Regions from separate parts of the Paenibacillus sp. FSL H8-0317 genome, predicted to be linked through region 1. Evidence: riboswitches for the same ligand, from Rfam matches in the RefSeq annotation. Region 1 holds a riboswitch; the other holds the start of a gene.
What was found. Region 1 has a riboswitch for glycine ahead of sdaAB (L-serine ammonia-lyase, iron-sulfur-dependent subunit beta). Riboswitches for the same ligand answer to the same signal wherever they lie in the genome.
Positions count from the first base shown of each region.

Region 1 (12,388 bases):
GAGTTTATATTTATCACAGGTGATGATACGGAGGATGAAGTACAGATTTCGGTATGGGGGAAAAACGAGAACGGTCAACTGGTAACGGCACATCGTTTGGTGTCTGAGGAATTGTTAGGAGCGTACCCCGGTCTAGTCGGGGTAACGGGTGCGACTGGAGCCACGGGGACAGCAGGGGTTGCGGGAACAACTGGTCCTACAGGGGTTACAGGCGTTACAGGACTGACAGGAGTTACTGGTCCTCCTGGAGGAACTACGGGATCGACGGGAGAGACCGGTGTCACTGGGACCACAGGAGAGACAGGGTCTACTGGAGCCACGGGAGTTACCGGGAGCACGGGAGGGACAGGGGCGACCGGAGTCACTGGAGATACAGGGGCGACGGGAGTAACGGGGGCGAGCGGAGTTACTGGTGTTACAGGTGCAACAGGCGTAACTGGAGTTACCGGAGTAACTGGAGATACGGGTGCGACAGGACTTGCAGGAACGACAGGAGTCACTGGTGTTACAGGCGCAACGGGAGTAACAGGAGAGACCGGAGTTACTGGAGATACGGGTGCAACAGGCGTTACAGGAACGACCGGAGATACTGGGTCTACAGGTGCAACGGGAGTAACGGGAACGACAGGGGTCACCGGTGTTACAGGCGCAACGGGAGTAACGGGAACGACTGGAGATACTGGTGTTACAGGCGCAACGGGAGTAACGGGAACGACGGGAGTCACTGGTGTTACAGGCGTAACAGGGGCAACTGGAGGTACCGGGGTTACAGGTGCAACAGGCGTAACAGGGGCGACTGGAGATACTGGTGTTACAGGCGCAACAGGCGTAACGGGGACGACCGGAGTTACTGGAGATACGGGAGTGACAGGCGTAACGGGGACGACCGGAGATACTGGTGTTACAGGTGCAACAGGCGTAACAGGGGCGACTGGAGATACTGGTGTTACAGGTGCAACCGGATTGACGGGAGCAACAGGAGTCACTGGAGATACAGGCGCAACGGGAGTAACAGGGACGACCGGAGTCACTGGTATTACAGGTGCGACAGGCGTGACGGGGACGACCGGAGTCACTGGTGTTACAGGTGCGACAGGCGTAACGGGGACGACCGGAGTTACTGGGGCTACAGGTGCGACAGGCGTAACCGGAACAACCGGGACGTCCGGAGTAACGGGAGCAACGGGAACGACCGGAGCCACAGGGGTTACAGGTGCGACAGGCGTAACCGGAACAAACCGGACGTCCGGAGTAACGGGAGCAACGGGAGCGACCGGAGTCACAGGGGTTACAGGTGCGACAGGTGCGACGGGAACAACCGGGACTGCCGGAGTAACAGGAGCAACGGGTGCTACGGGATCAACTGCAGCTTCGGCTCCGGCAGACTCTTCTTTGTTTGCTGATAGCCAGACCACGGCGTTGGGTCTTTCATTAGTAGCTGAAACGACGATTCAGACACTTAATGTACCTGTAGTGGCAGGTCAACGCGTGAAAATCGATAATAGTACACAAGTAGCAATAGTTGTAGGGTCTAACTGGAGTATCGCGTATAACATTAACCTGAGACGTAACGGAGTTTTAATTAATCAATTGCAACTCTCACGAACCGGTAATGCTGCCGGAACGTTAAGGTTTCTTTCCTCCAACACTTACGTGGATACATCCCCGGCTACAACGACTAACGCATACACGATAAGTATCCAATTTACAACCACTACAAGCGTCACTAGTGCCTCAGCGGAAGTGAGAAATCTGAATGCTATTCGTTTCAGTTAAAATAGACATCGAACTTATGATAATTACACGTTACTTTTGTTGACATATATGATGTTGTACATTACTCTATGGGTATACTTGATCATGATCAAAAACTTAGAAATGTACCAATTCGAATCGAATTAAAATAAATACAGCGGATGATAACGAGCGGGAGAGACCTGGGTTAGCCGAGCACAATGGCTAGTGTTCAGGCACCGAAGGAGCAAGCTGCTGCGCACCCGGCGCAGTGGTTAATCTCTCAGGTAAATGTACCATCGTTGGACGCAACTCTGGAGAGTGCGCGAATTGCGCCACCCAAGGGGTATATGATCAGTCAGACCGGTGAACTTGTCTGTAATCGCAGGCAATGCAACTTGTCGTGAGACACTGCTGATCGTGAAACTCTCAGGTATCGAGGACAGAGAGAGGGCCTAAGGCCTTCTTCTGTCCTTTTTTGATGTCATCATATCTAAATAAGGGACATTGTGGATGAAACTCCTGGATCGAAATGACGAATACATTTTACAAATATGAATCATGATTAATAATGGAGGGTTACAAGGTGCGATTTAAAGATGTTTTCTCAATTATTGGTCCGTCGATGACGGGGCCTTCAAGTTCACATACAGCTGGTGCGGCAAGGTTAGGAAGAATTGCTCGTCAGTGGCTGGGATGTACGCCAGATCGTGCCCGGCTAACGTTATACGGTTCATTCGCTGATACGTATCAGGGGCACGGAACAGATCTGGCACTGATCGGCGGTCTGCTGGATTATGTCACAGACGATCCGCGTATCCCGGATGCAGAACAATACGCAGAGGAAGCGGGCATGGAGGTTGAGTTTTATACAAGTGGCCTGCCTGCTCCTCATCCAAATACGGTCAAAATTGAGTTGTGGCATGGAGAACGTGCCTGCTCCTTAATCGGTGCATCCATTGGTGGTGGAAGCGTATCCGTGCATTCGATGAATGATTTTCGTGTTCAGATTAGTGGTGAGTTTCCAACACTCGTTCTGCGGCATGCGGATAAAGCGGGCGTACTCGCGTCAGTGACGTCCACGATCAGTTCATCCGGGGTTAACATCGGGTATATGCAGGTGGACCGGAAAGCCCGTGATGGCGAAGCACTTACCGCGATGGAAATGGATGGTGTGCCTAATCCTGATATGCTCAAGCGTCTAAAGGAGCTGGGCCATGTGCTGGACATTCGTGTTATAGATTTGAAGAGAGGAGTTGATTCGGATGCGGTTTAAACATTTGCACGAACTGAATACGATCTGTACAGCAGAATCCAAAACCATTGCTCAGCTGATGATCGAGGAGCAGGTTCAGGAGACCAATACACCGGAAGCGGATGTTGTGAAGCAGATGTCTGAATATTATCAGGTGATGAAGGAAGCGGTACGCAAAGGGTTAACGGAAGATACAACATCACGCAGTGGGTTAACGGGTGGAGACGGTAAAAAAATGGCCGAGTACATTCGCAAGGGTGAGACTTGTTCAGGAGATGCTTCCGCACTTGCCATGGCGTATGCCCTGTGTGTATCTGAAGTGAATGCCTCCATGGGCCGGATTGTGGCAACACCAACAGCCGGTTCCTGTGGTATTATCCCGGGTGTGTTTATCAGCTCACAGGAGCGATTTGGCTGGACGGACGAACATTTGGTGAACGGGTTGTTCTGTGCGGGAGCGATTGGTTATGTTATCGCGAACAATTCATTTATCTCCGGGGCCGAAGGTGGCTGCCAGGCGGAGGTGGGTTCCGCTATCGGCATGGCTGCGGGTGCCATGGTTGAACTGCGTGGAGGTACACCGGAACAGGTCGTTCATGCCGTTGGTTTGGCGTTAAAAAATACACTGGGCCTTATCTGCGATCCGGTCGCAGGCCTTGTTGAAATCCCGTGCATCGTCCGTAATGGACTGGGTGCAGTTACGGCGCTGGCTGCGGCTGACATGGCCCTGGCCGGAGTGCGTAGTGCCATTCCGTCAGACGAAGTCATCGATGTCATGCTGGAGGTAGGCAGTGCGATGCCGAGCCGCCATCGGGAGACAGCCCAAGGTGGACTGGCCCAGACGCCAACCGGCCGCAAAATGATGCAAAAGCTGGCTAAACCAAAGGCAAAGCGTGCCGAGCCTGAGCAGGAGTCGAAGCCAGCGGATTCTGACACAACTACAAGTGGGGCGGACAATGCTCAAGTGGACAAGGATACTCAGGTTTAAGCTGAACCGGGACCACCGATATATAAATCAGTGACATTATGATGTATAACGGCGAATACAGAATTACAAAACAAGCGTCCGCGAACCCGAATCCGGGTTCTGCAGGACGCTTGTTTTATGCTGCCAGATGAAGCGAAGATAGGCTACTTAGATATGGCTCAGACGTATGTGTATTATAACTCTAGTCCTGGCTCACAGCCGTACTCAGTACGGCATATCCATACGCGGGCAATTCAATGGCGAGTACGTCATCTTCCTTGGCGGTACGATGGTTTCCGCCGAATAACTCGGTCCATTCCTCGTCACCGGCCTCCAGCTCGACAATAGCCGTCTCTTCTGATCGATTGAACAGAACCAGAATTCGTTCCTCCTTACTTTGCCGCTCCAATACCAGTTGGCTGCCATCGGGACGAGCCTGCAGAAAACGAACGGTGCCTTCTGCACGCAGGGCAGGATGAGCATGACGCAAGGAGATCAGTTTCTGATAAAAGTCGAACAACTCTCGGTCCTGCTTCGCTTCATCCCATTCCATGCATTTACGGCAGCCCGGATCATGTTCACCGTCCATGCCAATCTCGTCTCCGTAATAGATGCATGGCGCACCCATGTAACTGAACTGGAATAACGCAGCCAGCTTCATCTTGCGCTGGTCGCCTTCACACAGCGTGAGCAGCCGCGGGGTATCATGGCTGTCGAGCAAGTTAAACGCCACTTCGCTGGCCTGGAGAGGATAACGGGATAACTGTCGCCCGATGGAGTTTGCGAATTGTTCGGCGTGCATTGTATTTTTGACAAAGAAAGCATTCACGGCATCGGTAAACGGATAGTTCATGGATGCATCGAACTGGTCACCTTGCAGCCAGGAGGAAGACTCGTTCCATACTTCGCCCAGAATGTAAGCATCCGGATTAGCCGCTTTGACTACACGGCGGAAATCACGCCAGAATGCATCGTCCACTTCGTCTGCCACATCCAGCCGCCACCCGTCCGCACCCACTTCCTTGATCCAATACTCGGCAACCTCCAGCAGATAGGCCTTCACCTCGGAATTCTCCGTATTGAGCTTTGGCATATGCGCTTCGAATCCGAAGGTCTCATACGTTGGAATGCCATCCTTCACGTCCAGCGGGTATTCGTGTACATGAAACCAGTCCTTGTATTTGGATTGCTCTCCGTTCTTCTGCACATCCACAAACGGCGCAAATGTCTTCCCGGAATGGTTGAACACAGCATCGAGAAGTACGCGAATTCCACGTGCGTGGCACAGCTCGACCAGTCTTTTCACGGTGTCTGCGTCACCAAAGTGCCGGTCTACCCGCAGATAGTCCTCGGTATCGTATTTGTGATTGGTGGTGGCTTCGAAGATGGGTGTGAAGTAGATCGCATTAATGCCAAGATCGCTGATGTAATCCAGATGGTCGATCACGCCCTGAAGGTCACCGCCGAAGAAATTGAAAGGTGTTGGCTCACCGCCCCACGGCTCTACCTTTTCCGGACTAATATCCGGGTTGCCGTTGGCGAATCGTTCGGGAAAAATCTGATAGAACACCGCATCCTTAACCCACGCAGGGGTTGTGAATACAGCTCCGGCATGAATATAAGGGAACTGGAACATACGACCCGGATCGTCCGGTTCTTCTTCCTGGAAGCCCGTCTCGGTCATCCAGATCTGTTCGTCTCCGTTTCTGAGCAGAAAAGAGTATTTCAGTCGGTGGTAGGGAGGTTTCACCTCACCCTCGTAATAATCGAACATGGAGTCAGAGGTGAACTTTGTTAAGGGAACCAGCGCTTTGGTTGCATCCCACGCATATTTATCCCCGGTCAGGGCATGTACCTCGGTCAGATCATTCTTTTTGGCACGCAAACGCAGATGGATTGTATCTTGGTCATAGGCATAGGCCCAGTTTCGTTTCGGTTGATGATAGATGGCTTCCAGCAGCATAATGAATTTCCTCCCGTCAGGTGTGGATATAGTATGTACTTGGTAGACTTGATTAATATGACATTCCCCACATTAATGAATACGCTATAATTAGAATGTGTGGTAACGTAAAGGACTTCAACATTGTTTCAACAAGACATGAATCCATATGTTATAGACAACTTTTATCATGATGATGCTCAGATATATCATTAACCCAATGAGGGCAGAAAGGAAACGAATATTCGGATGAAAACCAAACTGTTATATATTGAAGATGATACGGAAATTGCGACTTGGGTCAGAGCCGATCTGGAGGAGCGCGGTTATGAGGTGGTATGGCTCGGCAGTGGTGAAGGTGCAGCGGAGGCTGCTATCGGTTGCTCACTCATTATTCTGGATGTCATGCTGCCCGGGCTGGATGGATTTACGGTGGGTCAGCGACTGAAAAAAGAGCATCCTGCGGTGCCGATTGTCATGCTCTCGGCCAGAACGTCCATTGACGACAAGTTGCACGGTCTTGATTTTGCCGATGACTATGTGACCAAACCATTTCACCCCGATGAACTGGCTGCCCGTATTGAAGTACAACTGCGGAAGGCGGGAACTGCGGTCTCATCGGATACAGCCCTGAAGCTGGATCATCTCTCCATCTATGAGAAGGACAACCGGATCGTGAATGAGGAGACGGGAAATGAGATTATTTTATCGGGAAAACAGTTCCACATCTTCGCCTACCTGCTACGACATATGGGCATGATTCGAACGAAAGAGCAGATCTATGAAGCCGTCTGGAATGAGCCCTATCTGGATGGGGACAAAACTTTAATGGTACATATTCGACATCTACGCGAAAAGTTGGAGCTTGATCCGGCCAATCCTGTAGTTATTCAGACGGTCCGCGGTGTGGGATATCGTGTGAAGAAGCCATGATCCGCTGGTTCAGCAAACGGAAGATCATGAAGGGAGAACGAAGCATGGATCAAAAACAATCCGGGGGGCGCAAGCTTCGCTTTGGGCGCTCCTTGATGTCCAGATACATCCTCCTGATCTTGGCGGCTGTATTATTTGTGCCCGTTGTGCTTCCGATCATATCCGTTATATATATTGTTGTAGTGAATAACACGGACACAAATAAGAACCGAGCTGCACCTTACGGTGATGTTACCCGGATCAGTAACCTCTGGTCACGTGAAGCGAGGAACCTGGATGGTGCTTCGGATGAAGAGATCAAGGCCCGGTTGGAGCAATTACATGGCTCGTATCCCAAATCTTCCATGTATCGTGTGAATGTGAGTGGTGAAACCCTCTTTATTCTTGGGGGTGAAGATGTAACACTTCTGAAATCCACGTCGCCGGATGGTAGGACAGACACGACATTGAGATGGTCACTGGATTCCGGGCAAACGGCAGAGACTCATATTCCAGCCTTATGGAATGTAAACAATACAGTGCAATTCATGAAAGAAGCTTCCTTTCGCGATCCACTGACCGTAGTTGCATATATTGGCGGAGATGAGCAGGACAAAGGACAGGGATTCATCATCATTGAAGTGCCGCGGTCACTTCTGCAAATGAATCAGAGTAACTGGCCGATGGAACTTTTGTATCTTGGTATCGTAATGACCCTCATCTTTCTGATCTTCATCATTATGTCGATTCTCTTCTTCGCACGGATTCGCAAACGACTTATTCGTTTGCAGACGGCCATGATGACCACAGGCAAGGAAGGCCTCCCGCTTCCGGTAGATATCCGACGGTCAGACGAGATCGGTCAACTGGAGGAATCCTTCAATCAGATGGTTCATCAACTATCCGACAGCCGCCACCGTGAACGCGAGGAAGAACAATTGCGCAAACGTCTCATTGCGGGGCTTTCCCACGATCTGCGTACCCCGTTAACGGTGATTCGTGGACATATGCATGCTTTGCACAAGGAAGAGCTGAGCGAGCAAGGGGACCGTTCACTACATCGCATGGAAGCAAAGATGGAGGACCTCGGCGGGCTCATTGACAACATGTTATCCTACAATTTGCTCACCAGTGGGAAATATACACTGAAGCTGGAAGAGAAAGATATACTGCGGATCGTCAGGGAAACGGCGGCTGCCTGGTACCCGGTCTGGGAGAAAGAACAATTTGAGATTGATATTGACCTGCCAGAGGAACCGCTGATCTGGCAAATGGATGAACAGGGCATGCGCCGTATTCTTGATAATTTGTTCCAAAACGTGATCCGTCATGCCGCCAGCGGGAAATATATTGGTATATCAACTCAGGAGATTCAGGGTGAGACGGCCATCGTTATTCAGGATCGGGGTGCGGGAATGCAACCGAATTCCGACACAAAAGGCACAGGCCTAGGTTTATCCATTGTAGACCTGTTGATTCGTGAGATGGGTCTGCGCAAGCGGGTAGACAGTTCCGATACGGGTGTCCAGACATATATCTACAGTGGTAAGGGAAACCGGGAAACAACAAACCGCTGAAATTGCTTTTTTAAACTAAACTTAAACTAGAGACTACTTTGGCTTTAACCTTGGAAGGTTACGATAGTTCCGAGGTGATCATACAGTGAGTGAAAATATTATTCAAACGGCGAATTTATGGAAAACATACCGGGACCGTGCAGCGGTCCGTGAACTTGATCTGCATATTAAAAAGGGAGATATCTACGGCTTCCTCGGTCCCAACGGCGCCGGCAAAACAACAACGATTCGCATGCTTCTCGGCTTGATTAAACCAACCAAAGGCGTGATCCGTGTCTTCGACAAGGATATCCGCAAGGATCGCATGGATATTTTGCGCCGTGTGGGTTCCTTGGTCGAATACCCATCCTATTACGGACATCTGAACGCAGTAGAGAATCTGGAAACTTTGCGCCGCATCATCAATGTACCCAAATCAAGAATTGCTGAAGTGTTGTCCATTGTAGATCTGACCAAGGATGCCAAACGTTCAGTGAAGGGGTATTCCCTTGGGATGAAGCAACGTTTGGGTATTGCCAGCGCTTTGCTGGGTGAACCGGAGCTGCTGATTCTGGACGAACCAACGAATGGACTTGATCCTGCCGGTATTCAGGAGATTCGGGAACTGATCAAACGCATGCCTCTGGAACATGGCATTACCGTTCTGGTTTCCAGCCACTTGCTGAGTGAAGTCGAACAGATGGCAAGTCGTGTTGGTATAATCCGTGAAGGGAAGATGGTGCTCCAGGATACTATCGCAAGTCTGCATAGTCAGACGGGCAGCTCTATCCGGTTAACGGTTTCCGAGCCGGAAGAGGCTATGAAGCTGGCGAGAGAACAGGGACAATTTGGTCAGCAGCAAGGTTCTGCGTTAACGTTCCCTTATATGGATAACAGTTCAGTGGCACTGCTTGTGCGCCGATTAATTGAGCAGGATCATGATGTGTATCGTGTAGAGGAACAACGTCAGTCGCTGGAAGATCTGTTCATGCGGGTCATTGGCGAGGGGGCTTCCATATGACCGGGCGTGCATTATCGTCAGACTGGCTCAAGATTCGGGGGAAAGGGATCTGGTTTCTTGTTTTTCTGGCCCCTCTTGGATTGACAGCGATGCAGGCGCTTAATTTTGGCTTACGGCTGGACTATCTGAAAGAGCAGTATGCAGATAACCTGTGGGGCGGATTATTGGGCAATGTGGTTGTCTTTGTGCCCTTGTCTCTGATGCTGGGAGCAACCATTCTCAGCTCCATGATCGCTAATGTTGAGCATGAACAGGGATCGTGGAAACAGTTGCTCGCGATGCCCATTCCCAGACCAGCCGTGTATTTAGCCAAGTTCCTGCTTGCTTGTGTGCTGCTGGTGATCTCCTGCCTGCTGCTAACCGCAGGAATTGTGGGTCTGGGTCTGATCCTCGGATTCCATGCCAGCGAAATACCTTGGACACATGCGATCAAGCTGGGGCTATTGCCTTTAGCTGGTGCACTTCCGGTGTTGTCACTGGAGTTGTGGCTCACGATGGTTAACAAGAATCAGGCGCTTCCCGTCACCCTGGGCATCGTTCTCGCGATAACGGGTATGTTCTCACTCAGTATCTCACCGAGCTTTCCGCTCGCTTGGGCACAGATGGCCTGGAATGGGCCTAATCCATACCTGTATGCAGGCATGGGGGCAGGTCTGGGGTTATTAATCCTGTTGCTGGGTATGGTGCATTTTAGCCGGAAGGATGTGGCCTGATATGAGCTTTGCGACAACGTACTTCCGAATCTTGTCCGCTGAACGATTGAAAATGAGCAAATCGCCCATATGGCTCCTGATTCTGCTGAGTCCACTCATTGCGCTGCTCATCGGACTGTTGTCCACTCCATCGGGAAATTGGCAGGTATTGATGACTACGATGGTTTTCCTGCACGGATTGTTATTGTTACCGATGCTCACTGGCGTGTTTACGTCCTTTGTCTGCCGTTTCGAACATGCAGGTGGAGGGTGGAAGCAGATGCTAGTTTTGCCGCTCACACGTTCAGGTGTATATGCAGGTAAACTGACGATTGTACTCATGCTTCTGGCGGGTACGCAAGTATTGTTGCTGATGTCCATTCTGCTGGCAGGCATGATTCACGGCATTACGATGCCAGTACCTTGGGGATTCTTGGTAGGCAAACTACTGCTTGGGTTGCTGGCCTGTGTACCCTTGGCTGCCTTGCAGATGTTCGTTTCATTGGTGTGGAGCAGCTTTGCCGCACCGCTCGCACTGAATTTTGCACTGACCATACCGAATATTCTCATTGTAAACTCGGCGACATATGGGCCGTATTATCCATGGGCACAACCGATGATTCTGATGACACCCGTGGACGGCGGAGGTTTCGGAGCCTACAACGTGCCACTGATGACGATGCTGGCGGTTGTTGGAGGCAGTGCTGTTATTTTTATTGGAATCGGCATGATGTATTTTGCGAAAAAAGAAATCTGAATAATTCGTTACACACTTGGTTATCGTAGGTCCAAATCCTCTTTAAGCAGAACATGCAAGCTCATTGTATGTATGCTTCAGGAGGATTTTTTCTAATGTCTGACCCACCCATCATGAATAGTCAGCTCTCGAATGATCTTGGCTGGTGCTCCGGCTACAAGCGTATTCTCGGGGACATCTTTGGTTACTGTGCTTCCGGCAGCCACAACTGCATTTCTGCCGATAGTGACGCCGGGAAGTATGAGCGCTCCTGTACCAATCCAGGCATTATCCTGAATTACAATCCGCTTGGCAGTTTGGCTCCCGTCATCCAGCGAGTCAATTCGGTGGTAGGCACTGTCGAATATGCTTGTTCGAGGACCAATCATAACGTTATTGCCGATGGTCACTTCAACGTTAGCGGCAATCCCGACTCCTGCATTAATCATGACGTCATCGCCAATCGTTAATCGCGCGCCTTTGACCACGGTTAACTGGGTTCCCCAAGGTTTGCCTATGATGTTGAGTCGCTTTCCCACCTGCAAGTCACCCAATCTATTCAGATAAACCTTACCCCTGATTCGTGGCAGCAGGCCCATTGAGGGCTGGATTTTACCAAAGATGGCCAAGCCTCTTAGTTTACCGTAAGCAATTTTAACTCTGTTGGGCAGCATGATTCATCCGTCCTCTCCGTAGTCAAAAAACGTTTTTTAACGATTATAGCCTTTTTGATACAAATTGTATCGTTAATTTTATATCAAGGCATCGTAAGAGCGGATGATCTCTCTTTCTTTGGGAAGCTTTGATTCAGGCGGGATATCCAATGAAACAACCGTTTGCAGCGTTTATGTCAGGAGATAATGGGGATTAACGTGTCTGATGTTCTTTAAAATTTACAAAGGGCGCATGGACGCCAAAGGAAATCGTTTAGCCATTCGCCAGAATCAGCTGACTTGTATAACTTGTCTGCCTTCGAAGACACCTCCTAAGTAATATTAAAATTCCAAGTATTACCTCACGCATCATGTGAATTGAATCATAGAATGTAAGCAAAATGAGACGAGAATCTGGTAAAATAAAAAAAGCTGTTTCTAGGTTGGCTTACATGGTTATTCGAGGGTAGGCCTATTTCTAAGGAACTAAAAAAATTCCTGTTGTTAGATGAAGATATCGGCTGAGAAAAGAGGGGTAAGCCTTGGATGTTAATAAAACGGAAACCCTGAAGCGCATTATTTCTGAGGGAAGTTCTTACCAATCACTGTTTTTTAACCATCCGGATGCCATTTATGTGATGGATATCCGTGGAAACTATATTGATGCTAATCCCTCGGTAGAGCGGATATCAGGGTATACACTGGATGACTTGATTCGTATGAATCAGAGTGAGATCTGTCCTCCGGACAGTGAAAATTCACGCAAAGAATATATTAAAGAGGTACTGGCTGGACGTTCAGTCAGTAATCCCATTACTTTTTATCATAAAGATGGTTCCCTGAAACAGGCAGAGATAACGTATGTTCCTATCACAGAGAGTGATGAAGTTGTCGGCATATACGGTATTGCCAAAGATGTT
Region 1 is NZ_CP150294.1:566,399-578,786, forward strand. Features, by position in the region: gene MHB43_RS02840 (collagen-like triple helix repeat-containing protein) at 1-1,776, shown strand, start outside; glycine riboswitch at 1,918-2,042, shown strand; gene sdaAB (L-serine ammonia-lyase, iron-sulfur-dependent subunit beta) at 2,321-3,010, shown strand; gene sdaAA (L-serine ammonia-lyase, iron-sulfur-dependent, subunit alpha) at 3,000-3,977, shown strand; gene MHB43_RS02855 (alpha-glycosidase) at 4,159-5,919, opposite strand; gene MHB43_RS02860 (response regulator transcription factor) at 6,148-6,831, shown strand; gene MHB43_RS02865 (histidine kinase dimerization/phospho-acceptor domain-containing protein) at 6,876-8,387, shown strand; gene MHB43_RS02870 (ABC transporter ATP-binding protein) at 8,473-9,387, shown strand; gene MHB43_RS02875 (ABC transporter permease) at 9,384-10,100, shown strand; gene MHB43_RS02880 (ABC transporter permease) at 10,102-10,836, shown strand; gene MHB43_RS02885 (DapH/DapD/GlmU-related protein) at 10,929-11,489, opposite strand; gene MHB43_RS02890 (PAS domain S-box protein) at 12,011-12,388, shown strand, end outside.

Region 2 (12,388 bases), 2.3 Mb from region 1:
GTAGATCTCATGAATTCCCCCGAAGAAATGAATGATAACAGCACCCGGTGCAGAAGATTTGGCCATTCCGCGTCCGAAGAAACAGTAAGCAAGCAAGATACCAAGTCCCGGACCCGGGTTCGATTCAAGCATGTATAAAACGGATTGCCCTAATTCTCTTGCCTGATCTGTTGCAATCGGTGTCAGAATCCCGTGGTTGATTGCATTGTTCAGGAACAATACTTTACCTGGTTCAATGATTAGATTGACCAGCGGTAACAAGCCCAGATTCATTAAGCCTTGTACCCCGGCAGACAATACTTTGCTAATCGCTTCTACAGCAGGCCCGATGCCCAGTAGCGCAAAAATCCCCAAGATCCCGCCAATAATACCGGCTGAGAAGTTGTTAACCAGCATTTCAAATCCGGCTCTAACTTTACCTTCAATGGATTTATCAAACTTTTTAATGATCCATGCTGCCAGTGGTCCGGCAATCATGGCACCGAGGAACATTGGAATATCACTACCCACGATGACCCCGATGGTCATAATGGCACCCACGACACCACCGCGCTGACCATGCACCATCGTACCCCCGGTGTAACCAATTAACAGTGGCAGCAAATATTTGATCATCGGATCGACTAGCTGGGCAAGCGTCTCGTTAGGGAACCAGCCTGTTGGAATGAACAGAGCCGTAATTAATCCCCAGGCGATAAATGCGCCCATATTCGGCATGACCATACCACTCAGGAATCGGCCGAAGCGCTGAACCCCTACCCGTAGCCCACCTTTGGAATTGGACGATTGGTCCAAATTACTCATTGTATTATCCTCCTTGGATCAAGTGATTATGATTTATGAAAGGGGTATCATTTCTCCCCTGTTGTAATCCTAAGCGAGAATGCTCTCCTGTTCAATGAAATGAAAGCGTACTTTCGTCATGAACAATGATGACAACATTAGGTTATGTAATCGTTTTAATCGATGCATAATGACTCAACCCCTTGATACACAAGGCTTTTTCCGCCTATGACTTTTATCATTTCCAGAATCATTTTCTAACCTATAGCTTGGTCCAATCAGGTGATTTACATCCACAATCTGATTCAATCCACATTCAAAACCATTCTTGGAAAGCACAAAAAACCTGTGCAAGCATCAGGCTCACACAGGTCGAAACAATATGAAGCTCATATCATTTAAATATAAAATATATGTTAATAAGTACAAGTTCGTTGATACTATTCTTCCGTATGTTTCCGATACGCGTCTGCATTCATCAATGTAGACAATGCTGCTGTCAGATCTCCCTCAACACGGATCTCAATCATCCAGCCTTCCTCGTAAGGAGAGCTGTTCACAAGTTCAGGGGAATCCTGCAACGAATCATTGACTGCAATAATTGAACCTGTGACGGGAGAGAACAAGTCCGAAACCGTTTTGACCGATTCGATCGTTCCAATGCTATCTTCTGCTTTTACATTGGTTTCAAGGTCAGGCAGTTCCACAAACACAATGTCACCCAGCTGATGCTGTGCGAACTCGGTAATGCCAATACGTACAGTATCCTCCCCTACGGTTTGCACCCATTCATGCTCTTCACTGTACAGGAAATCACTTTTCAATTCGCTCATCGATATCCGCCTCGCTTTTCATTAAATGAGTGCATGCGTTCTTTGACCTTAACCTTTTTCCCAGAACATAGCGTATGATATTTATGAATCAAATGTCAAGATACCTCACAATTTATTTACTGAACACCTCTAAATCCTGTAACCGGATTACACTCTTTCTTCATATATTGGTGAATATTAGAATAGTAAGCGTAGTCTTTTTGGATACACGAACAATAATAGTGAATACAAATTAAACATTCGGTTTTTAATTATTATCTATGACATCGTTCTTGACATCAGCAGTGGATTCACGTTTTAATGAGAGGAGTAAATGTGTTTATTGGACTATGTTATACCCGCGGATGAATGTAAAGGGAGAGATTACCCGTGACACCCGATTCGGGATGCACATGAGGTAACGCCGAAGGAGTAAACCACCGATAAGCGGGGGTGAATCTCTCAGGCAAAAGGACTTTTACGGGACGCAACTCTGGAGAGCATCTATTCGCCCTGTGCGGGCGTTATGATCACCCAAGGGGAAACCTGCTGCACAACGTAGTGGGGTAACTCTCAGGTACAAGGGACAGAGCCTTAGAATACAGCGTGCTACTTGGCATGCCGATTCTTTGGCCTGTCCTTTTCCTTTTTCCCAAAAAACGAAAAACAGGATGTAGAACGGCGCTGCCATAGCTGCCTTACCATACTTATGTGATGAAATTATCTAGCTGAAAATTTAAAAATACCCTGGTTCATTGATCCACGATTGTATATCCGGCCGGCTCACGGCCCATGACGAGGTGATTTGATGTCCGATTTGCTTAGAACACCACTCTTCCCACTGTATCAGCAATACGAAGGCGTACGGTGCATTGATTTTGGAGGCTGGGAGCTTCCGGTACAATTTAGCGGAATCCAGAAAGAACATGAAGCGGTACGCGAGCGCGCGGGACTGTTCGATGTATCCCATATGGGCGAATTCACGGTACAGGGTGAGCAGGCTGAAGCGTTTTTGCAACAAATGATGACCAATGATGTGACCACGCTGGTTCCCGATCAAGCCCAGTACACCCTGATGTGTTATCCAGATGGCGGTGTGGTGGATGATCTGCTCGTGTATAAGCTGAAAGATCAGCATTATATGCTTGTGGTTAACGCCTCTAACATCGACAAGGATTGGGCGTGGCTGCAAGAGCACTTGATCCCTGGCGTAAGCATGACCAACGATTCGGAGCAGACGGCGTTGCTCGCCCTGCAAGGTCCACTGGCTACAGACATTATTGAAAAAGTTACAGATACGGATGTATCCACGATTGAACCGTTCCGTTTTGTACAGGATGCCGAAGTCTGTGGAGTAAAATTACTGTTGTCACGTACCGGTTATACAGGTGAAGATGGATTTGAACTATATGTATCTGCGGACCAAGCCGCTGCGGTCTGGAATGGGTTAATGCAAGCGGGTAAAGGTCACGGACTCGTACCAACCGGACTTGGTGCCCGGGATACACTGCGCTTTGAAGCAAGGTTACCACTGTATGGACAGGAATTGTCGGCAACCATCTCTCCGCTTGAAGCTGGTGTTGGCATGTTTGTGAAGCTGCACGCCGGACCTTTTATCGGACACGAAGCCTTGTTACAGCAAAAAACTGACGGGCCTGCCCGCAAACTGGTCGGCATCGAAGTGTTGGAGCGCGGTATTCCCCGTCCCCACTATCCGATTTACGCCGAAGGCGTACAGATCGGTGAAGTGACAACAGGCACGCAATCACCTACATTGAAGCGTAATCTGGGGCTTGCCCTCATCGACAGCAAATACGCTGCGCTGGGAACCCCGCTTGAGATTGAGATTCGCGGCAAGAAATTAAAAGCCGAGGTCGTGAAGACCCCTTTTCTTAAACGGACACGTACGTCGAAGACACCTACTCAAGGAGCTGATCAAGCATGAGCAAGCACCGTTACATTCCCATGACTGAGCAAGATCAGAACGCCATGCTCGCAACCATTGGTGTGGGTACGCTGGAGGATCTGTTTCAGGACATTCCGCAGGAGATTCGTTATCAGGGCGAGCTGCCCGTATCCTCCAAACTTGATGAATATGCGCTGACACGTCACATGTCCAAACAAGCCGGCGCCAACGCCAATTTCGAAACACACGCCAGCTTCCTCGGCGCTGGCATATATGATCATCATGTTCCTTCCGTCATCAATCATGTCATTTCCCGTTCCGAGTTTTACACTGCCTACACACCTTATCAGCCTGAGATCAGCCAAGGTGAACTACAGGCCATTTTCGAATTTCAATCCTACATCTGTGAATTAACCGGTATGGCTGTAGCCAATGCCAGCATGTATGACGGCGCAACAGCTTTTGCGGAAGCCGGTAATCTCGCCGCAGCAGCAACTCGTCGCAAACAGCTCATCGTATCCCGTACCGTTCATCCGGAAGCCCGTCAGGTATTGCAGGCATATGCGCACGGACTCCGTCTGGAGATTGTCGAGATTGGTTATAAGGATGGCGTCACTGATTGGGATGCCCTGCAAGCAGCCATATCCGACGATACCGCTGCTGTCATGATCCAGAGTCCAAACTTCTTTGGTGCCGTGGAAAATGTAAAGCAGGCTGCCGATCTGGTGCATGCGCACAAGGGCCTGCTCGTTGTAAGTGCCAACCCGCTATCGCTGGGTCTGCTGGAAGCCCCAGGCAAGCTGGGTGCCGACATCGTTGTAGGTGATGCGCAGCCCCTCGGCATCGCCGCTTCACTCGGCGGTCCGACATGCGGATATTTCGCCGTATCCCAGCCTCATATGCGCCGCATTCCTGGTCGAATCGTAGGTCAGACCACCGATCGTAACGGCAAACGTGGTTTTGTACTCACGCTGCAAGCGCGTGAACAGCATATCCGTCGCGAAAAGGCGACATCCAATATCTGTTCCAATCAGGCTTTACTTGCACTCAGCGCATCTGTATATATGTCCATCATGGGTAAACAGGGCATGATCGATGTCGCGGATCTGAATCTGCAAAAGAGTCATTACACCCTGAATACATTAACTGCGATTTCAGGCGTTAGCCTGACGTTTAATGCACCAACATTCAATGAGTTTGTGATTAAACTTCCTGAAGGAACCGATGTGGATGCCCTTCAACTGAAACTGCTGGATGCGGGCTTTATTGGTGGTTACGAACTTGGACGTGATTATCCAGAGCTTGCCGGACATATGCTGATTGCTGTTACCGAACGACGCAGTAAGGAAGAGATTGACGAATTCGCACGAGCATTGGAGGGATCGCTGTGACTCAGGAAACGACGACAACGACAACATCGGTACAGGGACAATCGGAAACAGGTACCTCTGTCTCCACTTCGGTTCAACCTGAGACGGATACAACATTTAGTGCACAGACCTTATCTCCTGCTCCGGAACAATCATTGATTTTTGAACTCAGCAGCCCGGGGCGTGTCGCTTATTCCTTGCCAGAATGTGACGTTCCTCGTCAGGCCGCCAATACGTTGATTCCCCGGGAAATGCTCCGTTCGGAAGCAGCGGCACTGCCGGAAGTGTTCGAGATAGATGTTATTCGACATTATACTGCGCTATCCCGTCGCAACTTCGGTGTAGATAACGGATTCTACCCACTGGGCTCTTGTACGATGAAATACAATCCAAAGATTAATGAGGATGTTGCACGTTATAACGGTTTCGCCAAAATCCATCCGTACCAGCATGAATCCAGCATTCAAGGTGCTCTTGAACTGTTATATACGTTGCAAAACGACCTTGCAGGTCTGACAGGTATGGACGCTGTGACTCTGCAACCAGCCGCTGGTGCCCATGGAGAATGGACTGGACTTATGATGATTCGTGCCTACCACGAAGGTCGTGGCGAACAACGTACCAAAGTCATCGTGCCCGATTCATCTCACGGGACCAACCCGGCAAGTGCTACCGTTGCAGGATTTGAAACTGTGACGATTCCATCCCGGGCAGACGGACTAGTTGATCTGGATGCATTCCGTGCAGCCGTCGGTTCGGATACGGCGGCATTGATGCTGACAAATCCGAATACACTTGGTTTGTTCGAGAAAGACATTCAGGAGATTGCATCCATCGTACACCAGGCTGGTGGTTTGCTATACTACGATGGCGCGAACTCCAATGCCATTATGGGCATTACCCGTCCGGGTGATATGGGCTTTGACGTGGTGCATCTGAACTTGCACAAAACGATGAGTACACCTCATGGCGGTGGTGGACCTGGCGCCGGACCAGTCGGGGTGAAGAGCCGTCTGATTCCGTTCCTGCCTAAACCCATGGTGATCAAAAATGATGACGGTATGTATGCATTCGATCGTGAAGGCGATCAATCCATTGGCCGAGTGAAAGCCTACTATGGTAACTTCGGTATATTGGTACGTGCCTATGCCTACATTCGTACCTATGGACCGGAAGGATTGCGCCGTGTATCTGAATGTGCGGTACTCAATGCTAACTATATGATGGCCCGTCTCGCACCTTACTACGAGATTCCGTATCCGGGTGTATGCAAACATGAATTTGTCATGTCTGGACGGGGGTTGAAGCAATATGGTGTACGCACACTTGACGTTGCCAAACGATTGCTTGATTTTGGATATCATCCACCAACCGTGTACTTCCCGCTCAACGTCGAAGAATGCATCATGATCGAGCCGACAGAAACCGAAAGTAAAGAAACGCTGGATGGGTTCATTGATACGATGATACGGATTGCCAAAGAAGCCGAAGAGACACCAGAATTGGTACTCAACGCACCTTACGGAACACCGGTCACTCGTCTGGATGAAACCACCGCCGCTCGCAAACCTGTACTGAACTGCGCTTGCAGTTAAGCACTAAGTGTATTACTAATCATGCTCTTGCTGATGTTAACTACACCAGTAAGAGCATTTTTTTGGTTAGACATTACAGGACCTTTCTCCTCGTACTCCCCTTCTAATTCCTATACATCTACGCAACAAAAAAAGCCGGTATCCACAATGAATCGCGGATATCGGCAAAATCGCTACATCAATGCAGCTTATTATCGGAAAAAGAAAAAACCTCAAATCCGGAGGAAACCCCGGCAAAATTACGCTTGAATGCTTTGAACCAATTCAACAACTTGTTCAGCCGTTTGCATATCCAGAGCTTTAGCAGCCAGTTCCTGCATATCCGCACGGGACAATTTGGTGATCTGACTACGAGCTGGCAGAATGGAGGTTGCGCTCATGCTGAACTCATCCAATCCAAGACCAAGCAACAATGGAATTGCTGTTTCGTCTCCTGCCATCTCACCACACATGCCAACCCATTTGCCTTCACGATGCGCTGCATCGATAACCATTTTAACCAAACGCAAAATGGCTGGGTTGTAAGGTTGGTACAGATACGCTACTCTTTCGTTCATACGGTCAGCAGCCATTGTGTATTGAATCAGATCGTTCGTTCCGATACTGAAGAAATCCACTTCTTTGGCAAACTGATCCGCCAGAACTGCAGTCGAAGGAATTTCGACCATGATTCCGAGTTGAATGCTGTCAGAAACAGCAATGCCTTCAGCAACCAGCTTCTCTTTCTCTTCGAGCAAGACAGCTTTTGCTTCACGGAATTCACCGAGTGTTGCGATCATCGGGAACATGACACGCAGGTTTCCATGTACGCTTGCACGCAGCAATGCACGCAATTGTGTACGGAAGATATCCAGACGGTCCAGACACAGACGAACTGCGCGGAAGCCGAGGAATGGATTCATTTCTTTTGGCAGATCCAGGTATGGAAGCTCTTTGTCTCCACCGATGTCGAGTGTACGAACAACAACAGGTTTACCTTCCATTTTTTCCAGTACCGCTTTGTAAGCATTATACTGAATGTCTTCGGAAGGGAGCTTGTCTCTGCCCATGTACAAGAACTCGGTACGGTACAGGCCTACAGCCTCGCCACCGTTCTCCAGAACACCCGTTACATCATTTGGTGTACCGATGTTGGCTGCAAGTTCAACATGAACGTTGTCCACCGTTACCGTTGGCTCATCACGAAGTTTTCTCCACTCTGCACGTTGTGCATCATACTGTTCCTGTTTGGCACGGTATTCAGCAATAACTTCATCAGTAGGGTTAACCAGTACGTGACCATCCAGACCGTCAACAATGATCATATCGCCTTGTTTCGCTTGAGCCAAGATGTCCTTGGTTCCAACAACAGCTGGAATTTCAAGTGAGCGCGCCATGATCGCCGAGTGAGAAGTACGTCCACCAATGTTGGTTGCAAAACCTTTAACAAATTGGCGGTTCAATTGAGCCGTGTCAGAAGGTGTTAGATCCTCCGCAAGCACGATCACTTCTTCATTGATCTCAGCCGGACTCATGAAGTCGATACCAAGCAAGTGATTTAGCACACGTTTGGTAACGTCACGCATATCTGCTGCACGTTCCTGCAGGTATGCACTCTTCATGTTCTCAAACATGGAGATAAATTGCGATGCTGTTTCGTTCAAAGCAAATTCTGCATTGATCATGTCATCCGCAATTCTAGCTTTAACCGGATCAATTAGTTCCGGGTCATTCAGAATGAGCAAATGCGAAGCAAAAATCTCTGCTTTTTTCTCGCCAAGCTCTTGTAAAGTGCGCTCTTTGATCGCCTCAAGCTCAGCCTGGGATTTACCCAGAGCTGAGTCGAGTTTCGCGATCTCTGCGTCAACGTCGTTAATTTGGCGTTTTTCTACAGAGTAGTCAGGATGCTCCAAGATAAACGCCTTGGCGATAGCAATACCCGCCGAAGCCGCGATCCCGGAGACATTAAGCATTAATTTCGCCCAACCCTTCGTTAACCATAACGTCAGTCAAAGCTTGAAGAGCTTCAGCTTCGCCTTCGCCTTCAACGATAATGCTGATGGTGTCGCCTTGTTCCAATCCGAGGGAAAGAACACCCAGAATGGACTTCAAAGTTACTTTTTTACCGTTAGCTTCTGCAAAGGATTCTGCACCTTTGAATTTGTTTGCTGTATTTACCAGGGCTGTCGCCGGACGTGCGTGGATACCATCTTCGTCTGTAATTCTGAATGTTTGTTGCATTACAATCATCTCACTTTCAGTAGTTTGGTTTAGGCATTGCATATATTTACACTTGCTTGCCATTGTCGTAACACTTCTTATTTTATCTCAATGATTGGCTGTTCGCCAACTTTCAGCACTCCGCTCTTCTTCAGAGTTACTGTGGAGCCCTCTGGCAGATTGGTGAAAATAACTGGTGAAATGATCGAAGGAGCGTTTGCTTTGACATACTCCAGATCCACTTCCATAATCGGCTGACCTGCCGATACCAGATCACCTTCCTGTACCAGTACGTTAAAGCCTTGACCTTTCAGCTTCACCGTATTAACACCTATATGAACAAGCACTTCTTTGCCTCCATCGGACATGATGCCCACGGCATGTTTGCTTGGAAATACATTAAACACTTTACCATACACAGGAGAAGTAATCGTACCATCATGTGGCAAAATTGCGAACCCATCACCTGTCATTTTCTCAGCAAAGACCGGATCAGGTACATTTGTAATGTCCAGCAATTCACCATTGACTGGCATGACGATATCCTCAGCAACGATGCGCTCGCCTTGCTCACCTTGTGCCTTCTCCTCTTCAGGAGTTGGTTTGGCAGCTGCTGGCGTTGGTGCTGGTGTTCTTCCTGCAATAATATCCTGCATCTGAGATTTGATCGTGTCAGAACGTGTTCCGAAGATGGCTTGAACATTATTACCCACTTCAAGTACACCAGATGCACCCAATTGTTTCAAACGATCTTTTTTCACATTGGATTTCTCATTAACTTCAATCCGCAAACGAGTAATACAAGCGTCCAGATGTTTGATATTCTCTTTGCCACCGAAAGCTTCGAGAATGTTATGGGGCAGATCATCCGTTGAACCAGATCCTCCGCCAGATTCGGTTTCAGGCGTTGCATCCTCTCGTCCAGGTGTCTTGAGATTAAATTTGCGAATGATAAACCGGAAACCGAAGTAATAGATCACCGCAAGAATCAATCCGACAATAATAACGTCCCACCAAGGTGTACGGTTCGGAATAATCCCGAAAATCAGGAAGTCAATGAACCCACCGGAGAAGGTCATACCGATCTTTACACCCAGAATTTGCATGGTCATGAAAGACAAACCTGCAAAGATACAGTGTACTGCAAACAGGATTGGTGCTACAAACAAGAACGAGAATTCAAGTGGTTCTGTGATACCTGTCAGGAACGAGGTCAGTGCAGCTGAACCCATGATACCTGCAACATACTTTTTGTGCTCCGGTCTTGCTTCATGGTACATCGCAAGTGCCGCTGCTGGCAAACCAAACATCATGAACGGGAATTTACCAACTTGGAATGTTCCTGCTGTGAGAGCAACGCCATCACGTAACTGGCTGAAGAAAATCTTCTGATCCCCACGAATAACATCTCCGGCTTTATTCACATACTCACCGAACTCAAACCAGAATGGGGAGTAGAAAATGTGGTGAAGACCAAACGGAATTAATGACCGTTCCACAACTCCGAAGATGAATGCCGACAATGTCGGGCTTGTATCTACCATGAAGTGAGATACAGCATTCAATCCATTTTGAATCGGTGGCCAGATAATCACCAGAAGCAACCCGATTAAGAGGGATACAACCGAAGTGATAATCGGAACGAAACGTTTACCTGCAAAGAAACCGAGGTAAGACGGCAGTTCGATTTTGAAAAATCGATTGTAACACAGCGCGGCGGCAATACCTATGATAATACCTCCGAACACGCCTGTACTTAATGTTGGGATACCCAAGATGCTGGCATAACCCGGTACTTCACCGATCATTGCCGGAGTAACACCTACTGCAGATCCTAATGTGACGTTCATGACCAGATAACCGATGATCGCTGCGAGACCTGCAACCCCTTCGCCACCGGCCAATCCGACGGCTACACCGACGGCGAACAACAATGCCAGATTATCAAATACGATCTGACCTGCGTTCATCATAATTGTTGCGATCGAGTTCACCCAAGGGGTGTCGAGCGCCGTTACATATTGCAAGAAATCTGGATTAACCAGCATGTTACCAATTCCGAGCAGCAAACCTGCCGCAGGTAGAATGGCTACAGGCAACATAAGAGCTTTACCTACTCTTTGCAATACACCAAAAAGCTTTTTGAACATCGCGTCGTTTCTCCCTTTCGTCTAAGTTATATGTTGTGATACAAGCAAGGGAACACAAAAAAGGCATGAATTAACAAAGTGAAATGTGCCAACCTTGGGGTATAGCATACCCTGTACAAGGAAAGAACAATCACACTTTAATTAACTCATGCCTGATCGAGTCAGTAACACGTCGCTTATGTTTATTCAGTTGCTTGATTACGGAAACCATTGTAGCACCAGTTCTAATCCATTGCAAGCCTTTACACCCAAAAAATAAATCCCGCATTCCATCACTGGAATGATCTCACTTATTCTCTTCTTCCTTCCGCTGATTCAGCCTTTGCAGATGAATGGTCAGATAACCTACCTCCGCAGGATAAACTGGCAGTTTCAGTCTTTTCTCCATCACTTTGGTCAGTTTCCATGCAAGCGAGTACATTTCGGGATACTCCAACTTGAGCAGGGAATCCAACTTATGAAGCTCCTCCACTTTGTCTCCACGCCGAACACGCTCAAGAGCGAAACGAAGATGAGTCAGCAAACGAGAGTAATCAAGCGATTCTGTTTCAAACGAATAATCGAGTTGATCAGACACCAGGTTCACCAAATCAGTGATCAATTGTGAATGTTCACGTACCTGAGATATATTTTGATTGGTCATTGCGCTATAGATGTGGAGGGCAACAAAACCAATCTCGTCCATCCCCAAATCTACGCCCATTCTCTCTTTGATCAAACGAACAGCGTATTCTCCCATTCGATATTCTTCAGGATAAATCTCGCGGGTTTCATATAAAAATGGATTTTGTATGATAATGCCCTGCTCCTTGCGTTTTAACGCGAAAGAAATGTGATCGGTTAATGCAATATGGATATGTTCATTCAGAGGAACGTCCGTACGCTCTGCAATATACGTAATAACTTCGTTAATAATCTCGATCAGTGCTTCATCCACCTGTGGAAGAAGCTGTTTGTACTGCTCTTGCTCCTGCTGGTTTTTCAAAATAAACATTTTCTCCACAGCCATCAATGGAATGTGATCACTCGGTTTTCGGTTAAAGCCAATGCCTTTACCAATAACAACGACTTCCCCGTGTTCTGGATGCTGTGCAATGATTACATTATTATTTAGCGCTTTATCTACATGCAGGCTGCTCATTGTTTGCACCTCTTTTTCACACCATCTTAGGTGTGATTAAGTCACACCCTGTTTACGAACGAAAAGACACCCGGAGCGGGCAAACCGCGCCGGACGTCTCGCTTAAAAAGTAACAAAAATTCGTCTTAAGGTCAATAGAGCAACCATGCAAGATTCGAAGTGTTTCTTACTCGTCAACGCCAGCTCTTTCCACAATCTTGTCGATTATAGAAGGAGTTGTAACAGCCTCGCTCTGTTGAATGGCAACTGGCGCAGGTGTTTTAGACTTCGTAAGGCCTTTGATCAGCTGCTCTACATCGATGCCGGATACACTTTTGAGCATCTCTGGAGCGGTCGCCATAAGTTCAGTAACATAGTTGCTCACTCGCGCTGCACCTTCACCTTTACCTGTATCTACCACCGTCAATTTATCAATGGATGCAATTGGTTCTG
Region 2 is NZ_CP150294.1:5,630,084-5,642,471, forward strand. Features, by position in the region: gene MHB43_RS25215 (PTS mannitol transporter subunit IICB) at 1-804, opposite strand, end outside; gene gcvH (glycine cleavage system protein GcvH) at 1,224-1,616, opposite strand; glycine riboswitch at 1,961-2,083, shown strand; gene gcvT (glycine cleavage system aminomethyltransferase GcvT) at 2,404-3,540, shown strand; gene gcvPA (aminomethyl-transferring glycine dehydrogenase subunit GcvPA) at 3,537-4,892, shown strand; gene gcvPB (aminomethyl-transferring glycine dehydrogenase subunit GcvPB) at 5,027-6,466, shown strand; gene ptsP (phosphoenolpyruvate--protein phosphotransferase) at 6,706-8,418, opposite strand; gene MHB43_RS25245 (HPr family phosphocarrier protein) at 8,411-8,686, opposite strand; gene ptsG (glucose-specific PTS transporter subunit IIBC) at 8,764-10,815, opposite strand; gene glcT (glucose PTS transporter transcription antiterminator GlcT) at 11,102-11,956, opposite strand; gene MHB43_RS25260 (flotillin family protein) at 12,123-12,388, opposite strand, start outside.
Region 2: another riboswitch for glycine. It lies ahead of gcvT (glycine cleavage system aminomethyltransferase GcvT); the one in region 1 lies ahead of sdaAB (L-serine ammonia-lyase, iron-sulfur-dependent subunit beta).